DNA from 2 places in the Lysinibacillus sp. K60 genome. Region 1 is predicted to be linked to the other one. Evidence: predicted binding sites of a transcription regulator. Region 1 holds the regulator's gene; the other holds the start of a gene.

What was found. Region 1 encodes CtsR, which represses protease genes until heat stress. Its sites were predicted from a motif close to ATGGTCAATAAAGGTCAAACA; they were not measured.
Region 2: a site for CtsR is predicted at 3,129-3,149, ahead of HCH28_RS02375 (ATP-dependent Clp protease ATP-binding subunit). Genes of this name have one in related genera too.

Annotation. Positions count from the first base shown of each region.
Region 1 is NZ_JAASJR010000008.1:66,340-70,770, forward strand. It holds gene HCH28_RS17340 (ATP-dependent Clp protease ATP-binding subunit) at 1-212, opposite strand, end outside; gene mcsB (protein-arginine kinase McsB) at 202-1,311, opposite strand; gene HCH28_RS17350 (UvrB/UvrC motif-containing protein) at 1,308-1,850, opposite strand; gene HCH28_RS17355 (CtsR family transcriptional regulator) at 1,864-2,334, opposite strand; gene HCH28_RS17360 (DUF4870 domain-containing protein) at 2,601-2,906, opposite strand; gene HCH28_RS17365 (class I SAM-dependent methyltransferase) at 3,032-3,715, shown strand; gene corA (magnesium/cobalt transporter CorA) at 3,749-4,431, shown strand, end outside.
Region 2 is NZ_JAASJR010000001.1:480,496-484,926, reverse strand. It holds gene HCH28_RS02385 (beta-ketoacyl-ACP synthase III) at 1-240, opposite strand, end outside; gene HCH28_RS02380 (YjzD family protein) at 693-887, shown strand; gene HCH28_RS02375 (ATP-dependent Clp protease ATP-binding subunit) at 937-3,063, opposite strand; gene HCH28_RS02370 (Crp/Fnr family transcriptional regulator) at 3,333-4,019, shown strand; gene HCH28_RS02365 (metal-sulfur cluster assembly factor) at 4,085-4,393, opposite strand.

The DNA.
Region 1 (4,431 bases):
CCCTTACCAACTAATTCTTCAATGCCAGCTTCAATCGTTTGAGGACTAATATCAATGGCTTCTAACGCTTTCGCAGCAATACCGCCGCCTTCACGTATAAGCCCTAATAGAATATGCTCTGTACCGATAGATTCGTGCTTCCAACGAATAGCCTCTTCCTGAGCAAGCTGTAATACTTTTTGCGCGCGTTGTGTAAAACGATTAAACATCATATAAATCCTCTCCTTTTTCCCCATTTATAGGCTTATTCGCATGTTCTTGGGATAATGTCTCACGAAGCATCTCCGCTCGTACACGATCCCGTTCAGCAGGTGGTAATGCCTCACCTGCATAGTGCTGTAAAAAACCTGGTTGCATACTAACAACACATTCATTTAAGGTCGTTGCTTGTATACCATCAATCAATTGTAAATCTACTCCTAAACGAACATTAGATAGGCAAGTAGCAGCTTCCTCACTTGTTAAAATCCTTGCATGTGTAAGTGTGCCTAAAGCTCGATATACGCGATCTTCTAGCGCAAGCTCTGCCTTTTCCATTAATTTACCTCTTGCATGTCGCTCTTTTTGAATAATCTTTTCAGCGACACTTTGTATATCTGCTAATATATCTTCCTCTGTCTTCCCAAGTGTAATTTGGTTAGAGACTTGATAAACATTCCCTAAATTTTCGCTTCCTTCACCATATATACCTCTTACAGTCATTCCTAAGCGTGTCATGGCATTTATAATTTGATTCATTTGCCCAGTTAATGTAAGAGCGGGTAAATGCATCATGACGGATGCTCGTAGCCCCGTACCAATATTCGTTGGACAGCTTGTTAAATAACCAAAAGTATCTCGAAAAGCATATGGTAATACTTTCTCTAGGATACGATCAATCTTATTTGCTTGTTCATAGGCACTTTGAAGTTGAAAACTTGCTGTCATACATTGAATGCGTAAATGATCCTCTTCATTCACCATAATGCTAACGGATTCATCTTCAGAGAGTAGTATAGAGCCCACTTGCTCTTTTTTAGCCAGTTGCGGGCTAATCAAATGCTTTTCTACAAGAATTTGACGCTGTAAAGGGGTTAAATCCTTTATAGCAAAATAAGCATAATCATTTTGAAGCGTTGGGCTATCGCTGATTGCATGTGTAACGGCCTGTTCCACTTGCAGTGCCTCATTTTCTGAAAATGCTAATGGAAAACGATAGCCATCTAAATTTCGTGCAAGGCGGATCCGTGTACTAATGACGATATCTGAGTAATCATCTTTGATATGCATCCATGTTGGTGTCGCACGCTCTAAAAATGATTCAATCATCATGTCACATCACCACCTTCAAATTGTAGATGCTTCTCTAGCTCTTTGACTTCATCACGTAGCTTCGCCGCTTCTTCAAACTTTTCTTCATCTACGGCGGATTTCATACGCTTGCGGATATCCTCTATTTGCTTTTTAATAACATACACATTACTGCGAGCACCAGGCATTTTACCAATGTGTTGTGGACCTGCCTGAATACGATTAAAAAGCTTTGGCAAATGATCTCCAAATGTGTCATAACAGCTTGGGCACCCGAATTTTCCTTCTTTTAAAAATTGCTTATACGAAAATCCACATTGTGGGCATGTTTGCTGCTGTGGTTGTACCTGTTGTTTTTCCCCCACCTTTTGCCATGTAGGAGAGCCAAACCAGTTAGACAATAACTGTTGAATAGATACTGGCTCTTGTTTAAACTCTGCATGAAATGGATGGAATTGTGAGGCGCAGACGTCACAATAATGATGCTCTACTTTTTGCCCACTTTGAACTTGTGTTACTGTAACTGTCGCATTACGTTGTTTACAATGTTCGCATATCATTTCCATCACCTCACTATTTTTGTTGTTCATATTTTATTGTTGTCAGCATTGCTCGCAATATTTTTGATCGAATGACATCTCTTAATGGGAGATGCAAGTCGATCGTGGAGCGATCAATTGCTGCTAACATTAATTTCGCTTCTCGCTTGGAAATTACCTGCTCATCAATGAGTCGATAAACCAAATCTTCTGCCATCGTTTGTGATGCCCCACCTTCAATTTGCCTGAGAACATCGTCGATCAAATCAATCTGTGAATTCGCGCGGACACGTAAAATTCGAATGTATCCACCACCACCACGTTTGCTCTCAACAAGGTAACCCCGCTCGGCAGTAAATCTTGTATTAATAACATAATTTATTTGTGATGGTACACATTGAAATTTATCAGCAATTTCACTACGTTTAATTTCAATATGCCCTTCCCCACCTAATTCAAGTACTTGCTTTAAGTAACCCTCTATGATGTCTGATATATTACGCATTTTAGGAATACACCTCGCTTGCTTCACTGACTTTGACTATCTTTGACTTTCTTTGAGTATATTATACAAAACGCTTGAAAAAAATTGCAATGATTTCGCCCATAGAAAAGTGGAAAGTCTTGAAAATGGCTTTTTAATAAACGAAAAAGGCACTTTTCGATCATTTGTTTACGGTTTAATAATTTCCTCATACACCTAATGTACCCTTATTCGTCATAGAAAAAACGCAAGCATATGCAACTAGCATATACTTGCGTCTATGAAAATTATACCCAGCGACCAACAATTGGATAACGCCAAGGTTCATCAGACAATGCTTTTACGATACCGATAATCGGTACCACAAATAGCATAATGCCGAAAATGATTAAAAATGGTAAGCCAATAAGGACAAAGCTTAAAACAACAGAGATAGCAATTAAAACACCCATGACAATTTGGAATAGCAGTGCTTGAATAGAAATTGCCTTTATTTCCTCATCCGAACTAATTAAAAAGAAAATAATGGGCACTAACCATGGCGCAAAAAATGCACTTGCGTGTATGATTACTTTAGACCATTTAGACTCCATATATATCAACCCTTTCTTTGAACTTTATTCTATGTTTTATGTACTACTATTTACGGAACTATACCCGCAATAGTTTCACATTAAGAAGGATTTTTTAAAATTTTTTTGAAAGGCTGTGAGGAGCGTTGGAATTTAACAACACATTAGCAAATGAATATGAAAAGGGTATTCGCCGTACATTGCCTAGTTATGATACCATGCTACGTTTAATACAAACTTTTTATCATTCTAGGCTATCAGAAAATGCTAACATGTTAGTCGTGGGAGCAGGGAGTGGCAATGAAATTATACAGCTTGCAGAAGGAAGACCTCACTGGTCATTTACTGGCATTGATCCATCAGAATCCATGCTTACTATAGCTAAAGAGCGTTTGCTCACTCTACCAAATAATATGTCATTCCATCAGGCTACAATACTAGATGCTTCGCTGTCCTCTACTCAGTATGATGCAGCAAGTTGTGTTCTCGTCTTGCATTTTATTCACGATTATAAAGAAAAGCTAGAAACAATAAAAGCAATAGCAAGATATTTGAAACCTGGAGCACCGTTTGTCCTTGTTTCAAAATATGGTCAGCTAGGATCTTTAGAAACAGAACTACAATTTGATTTATGGCGTTCTTATTGGCTACAGCATACTAGACTTTCTTTATCCGAAGTAGCAGAGATGGAAAAATCCATTCGTTCCCTTTCTTTTATGAGTGAAGAGGAAATTTTAACACTTTTACAAAGTGCGGGCTTTACTAAACCTTCTAGATTTTTTGCCACTACTTTGTTCGGTGGTTGGGTATGCTTTAAAGAGGATCGCTAACTATTTTGTAGTAAATAATTTGAGGTGAAAACCGTGATAAGCACCATCGGCATTACAAAGCAGCAACAATTGTTAAAGGATTTTCCATTAGAAGAGATACATCAGCAAGAATTTGAATGGTATTGGGTTGATTTTAATTGTCCTACAGCGGAGGAAGAATTATTGTTGGATACATTTTTCCACTTTCACCCTCTTGCTATTGAAGATTGCTTAATGAGGTTGCAGCGTCCTAAGCTCGATTTCTATGATGATTTTCATTTCTTTGTCATTCATCGAGTAAACGAAGAGACGTTAGCTGCGGAGGAGGTTAATATTTTTGCCTCCAATAAATTCATCATAACCTTCCATAAAAATCCTGTCCCTGAGATAGAGAAGGTGCAAAAAATGCTGGAAAACCAACCGAAGAATTGGGAGCGAGGTACTGTATACCTAACGTATCAAACCATTGATAAAATTGTTGATAGTTATTTTCCACTCGTTTACAAAATTGAAGATCATCTAAATGCTTTAGAAGGTGAACTTACATACCAAAGTAATGTAAATGCCATGAAAATTGTCTTCGAGTTCCGTAGTGACTTGCTTGACTTAAGACGTACTATTTTACCAATGCGTGACCTTTTATATCGCATTCTTAATTCTTACCGTTTCTCACTAAAAAAATCGGAGAGAGCTTATTTTGGAGATATCTACGACCATCTACTTAAGCTAACAGAGAT
Region 2 (4,431 bases), on a different contig from region 1:
AGTTGCTACAAGAATTAAACCAATTTCCTCAGGCGTAATACCCGCATTTGCAATAGCTTCTTTTGCCGCAGCTACTGCCAAATCTGAAGTTTCCTGATCATCTGCCGCAAAATGACGTTCTTCAATGCCTGTTCGAGTACGAATCCATTCATCAGAAGTATCCATGATTTTTTCCAAATCAAAATTTGTAACGACCTTCTCAGGAACATATTTGCCTATTCCTATAATACCAGCGTTCATATAGCAACCCCTCAGCTTTCTTACTATCAATTATTAGTAACTGGTCATAATTATAACGCATATAAAAGGAATGACGCAAGATGATTTAAAATTTATGCAGCTAAGGGTATTGTTCTTTGATTATAGAAGTGAAGAAATTTATGAAATGAGGTTATTCTTATTTAGGAGCTTTATCATACTTTGTGGAGCATTTCAGAGCGCTTTGCATCATGTATGAGCGGTGTCCTTTCTTTTTGGAGCACTTTTCACTCGCTTAGGAGCGCATTCCCCTATTTCAGAGCTGTTCCTAAATACTTTACATTACCAAACATAAAATACTAAATCTCATATTTGTTGTGACAAAATCGCCATGTTTCACATAAATGGTTCATTTTTTTTTGATTTATGTTATGATATGATAATGAATATGAGTAAAACCTTATGATGAAAAAAGTTCGGTTGAGGTGAAATTAATGCAATATATCGTAACGTTCATATGGTCATTCCTACTAGTTTCTATGTTAAACTACGTAGTCAGCTCTGTACTTGGTGTACCATTTGATTTCAAAACTGGAGCAATCGTTTCTGTTGTATTCTCCATCCTTATCTTTATTATTGGAGCAATCATTCCAAACGACCCTACACCAGAAGCTGCAGACCATCATTAATTCAGCTAGAAAAAACCTGTTCAGCTTCATGCCGAACAGGTTTTTTCTGTTATTTTTCCACAACACATTGTCCCTTATGCATTTTCACATGCAACGTCTCCCCTGGTAAAACTTCTCCGCGTAAGAGTTCTCTAGCAACGGCTGTTTCGATATGTCGCTGTACAAAGCGTTTTAATGGTCTTGCTCCAAATTGGGCATCTGCCCCTTGCTCTACTACCCAATCAATGACTTCTTGCTCGACAGATAAAGTAATTTCTTGCTCTGCGACACGTTTAATCAATTGCTCCACATACTTCCAGGCAATCGCAGTAAAATGTTTAGTAGATAATGCATGGAAGAAGATGATATCATCCATTCTGTTTAAAAGCTCAGGTTTAAAATGTTGTCGTAGGGCTGTCATGACTAAGTCCTCCACAGCAGCATCATTTTCCTTTGCCTCCATTAAATAACTAGAGCCGATATTCGAAGTTAAAATGACTACTGTATTTGTAAAATTCACCATTCGTCCCTGACTATCTGTAATGCGCCCATCATCTAAAATTTGCAATAAAATGTTCGCCACATCAGGATGAGCTTTTTCAATCTCATCTAGTAGCACCACAGAATAAGGATTTCGGCGAACTGCTTCCGTTAGTTGTCCACCTTCCTCATAGCCCACATAGCCTGGGGGAGCCCCAACAAGTCGAGACACACTATGTTTCTCCATGTATTCACTCATATCAATACGAATAAAGTGATCCTCTGAATCAAATAATTGTGCAGCAAGTGCCTTGGCAAGTTCTGTTTTACCTACACCAGTTGGACCTAAAAATAAAAAGCTACCAATAGGTCGGTGTGGATCTTTGATACCTGCTCGTGCACGCCATACCGCTTCTGTCACTAATTGAACTGCTTTATCTTGTCCAACCACACGTTCATGTAATGTATCCTTTAAACGTAATAGTTTTTCACGCTCACCCTCTACTAATTTTGTTACAGGGATTCCTGTCCAACGTGAAACAATTGCAGCAATTTCATCTGCTGTTACCTCTTCACGTAAAATACGAGATTCTGCACCGTTCTCTAATTCCTTTTCAAGGACCTGAATGTCTTTTTCAAGTGTCGGAATTTTACCATGACGTAATTCAGCAGCTTTATTTAAATCATATTTACTTTCTGCCTCATCTAGATCACGACGATATTTATCCAATGTTTCACGTTTTTTCTGAATATCGTGTAGCTTTTCTTTTTCGGCTTCCCATTGTTGACGCATGCCCTCAGAGGATTCTTTTAACTTTGTTAATTCTTCACGTAATTGCTCCAGACGTTTTTTACTTGCCTCGTCCTTTTCCTTACGCAATGCCTGTTCCTCAATTTCAAGCTGCATAATACGACGTGTGACTGCGTCTAACTCCTGTGGCATTGAATCAATTTCTGTACGAATCATTGCACAAGCCTCATCAATTAAATCAATGGCCTTATCAGGTAAAAATCGTTCTGTAATATAGCGGTTGGATAGTTCTGCTGCCGCAACAATTGCTCTGTCATGAATACGTACGGCATGATGTAATTCAAAGCGTTCTTTTAAACCACGTAAAATGGATACTGTATCCTCTATAGATGGCTCACGCACTAGTACTTGCTGGAATCGACGTTCTAAGGCAGGATCCTTTTCAATGTACATACGATATTCGTCTAATGTAGTAGCACCAATACAGTGTAATTCACCACGTGCTAGCATAGGTTTTAGCATATTTCCTGCATCCATAGCGCCATCTGTTTTCCCTGCACCTACGATCGTATGAATTTCATCAATAAATAGAATGATTTGTCCTTCTGATTCTTTTACTTCTTTTAGCACACCTTTTAAGCGTTCTTCAAATTGTCCACGATAACTTGCACCAGCGATTAACGCACTCATATCTAATTCATATAATACGCATTCTTTCAAGCCTTCTGGTACATCACCTTTTACAATACGCTGCGCTAAACCTTCCACAATCGCCGTTTTACCAACTCCTGGTTCACCGATTAATACAGGATTATTTTTCGTTTTACGTGTTAAAATACGAATTACATTTCGAATTTCTTCATCACGCCCAATCACAGGGTCCATCTTGCCATTTTTTACTTCTTCAATTAAATTGCGGCCAAATTGTTCTAATGGTTTTTTATTGTCTGTTTGTTGAAATTGCATAGCTAGCACTCCTTTATTTTCATATTTCTCATTATTTATATACCCACTCTTGTTTATATGAAAAAAGTTTGACCTTTTTTGACTAACTTTATTTTACATCACTCGACAAAGCTTAGCAAAGAAATCGCCCTAAAAATTTTTCACTTATTATGGAAGTTTACGTTATAATAATGATATGTTTCTGTGTTTTAGTATCGAAATCCACTATCCTTTTGTAATAATCGCCATTTATTACAAAAAGAAAGCGATGTGTTGGAGATATGGTTTTAATGGATAATATGTTTGAAAAAATTAAAGATCTTTTTCAAAACCACGGTGTTTTTATCAAAGTGAATAAAGGAAATAAAATTTTTCTAGAGGGTGAGCGGGCAAAAGAAATTTATTACATCCAATCAGGTGTTATTTCGATTAGCCAAGAATCCGAGACGGGCAAGGAATTAACCATTCGCATTTGTGGCCCTGACAACATAATAGGAGAAGGTTCGTTATTTTGTAATCTTGTCTATAATTCGATGACTGCCAAAGTTTTAGAACCCTCTACGTTATATGTTTTGAGTCGTAAATCTTTGGAGCATTTACTAGAAGAGCAGCCGACTGTTATGGTGGAATACATGAAGTGGCTACAAACAGAAAACTTAAAGCATCAGAGTCGTTTGCGCGATTTAGTGTTAAACGGTAAAAAAGGTGCTCTATTTTCAACGCTCATTCGACTGTCCAATACGTATGGTAAACCTGTAGAAAATGACGCGATTTTTATTGATTTTCAGCTAACAAATACAGAAATTGCAAATTTGTGTGCGACAAGTCGGGAAATGATTAATCGTATGCTGAATGATTTAAAAAAACATGAGATTATCACTTTTGATAAAGGATTTATTACCATTCATGATTTACAATTTTTAAAAAATGAAATTGCCTGTGAAAATTGTCCATTACAAATATGCCGTATCGATTAGTTTCGTTACAAGCAAAAACCCTGCTTATTTTTCAATAAGCAGGGTTTTAAATAATCCATTTTAACTTAACGTACGCCCAATGCCATTTTTGCATAGCGTGACATTTTATCTTTCGACCAAGGTGGATTCCATACAATATTAACATTTGTACTTTTCACTTCTGGAAGTTCACCTAACGCCGTATTCACTTGATCCACAATGACTGGACCAAGTGGACAACCCATAGATGTTAGTGTCATCGTAACAGTTGCAACACCTTCATCATCTAATTCCACATCATATACTAAACCTAAGTTGACGATATCAATGCCAAGCTCAGGGTCAATTACGTTTTCTAAAGCACCTAACATGCTATCTTTCATATCCTGATCCATTCGTATTTCTCCTTTCATCATAGTGTTAACCTTATCAT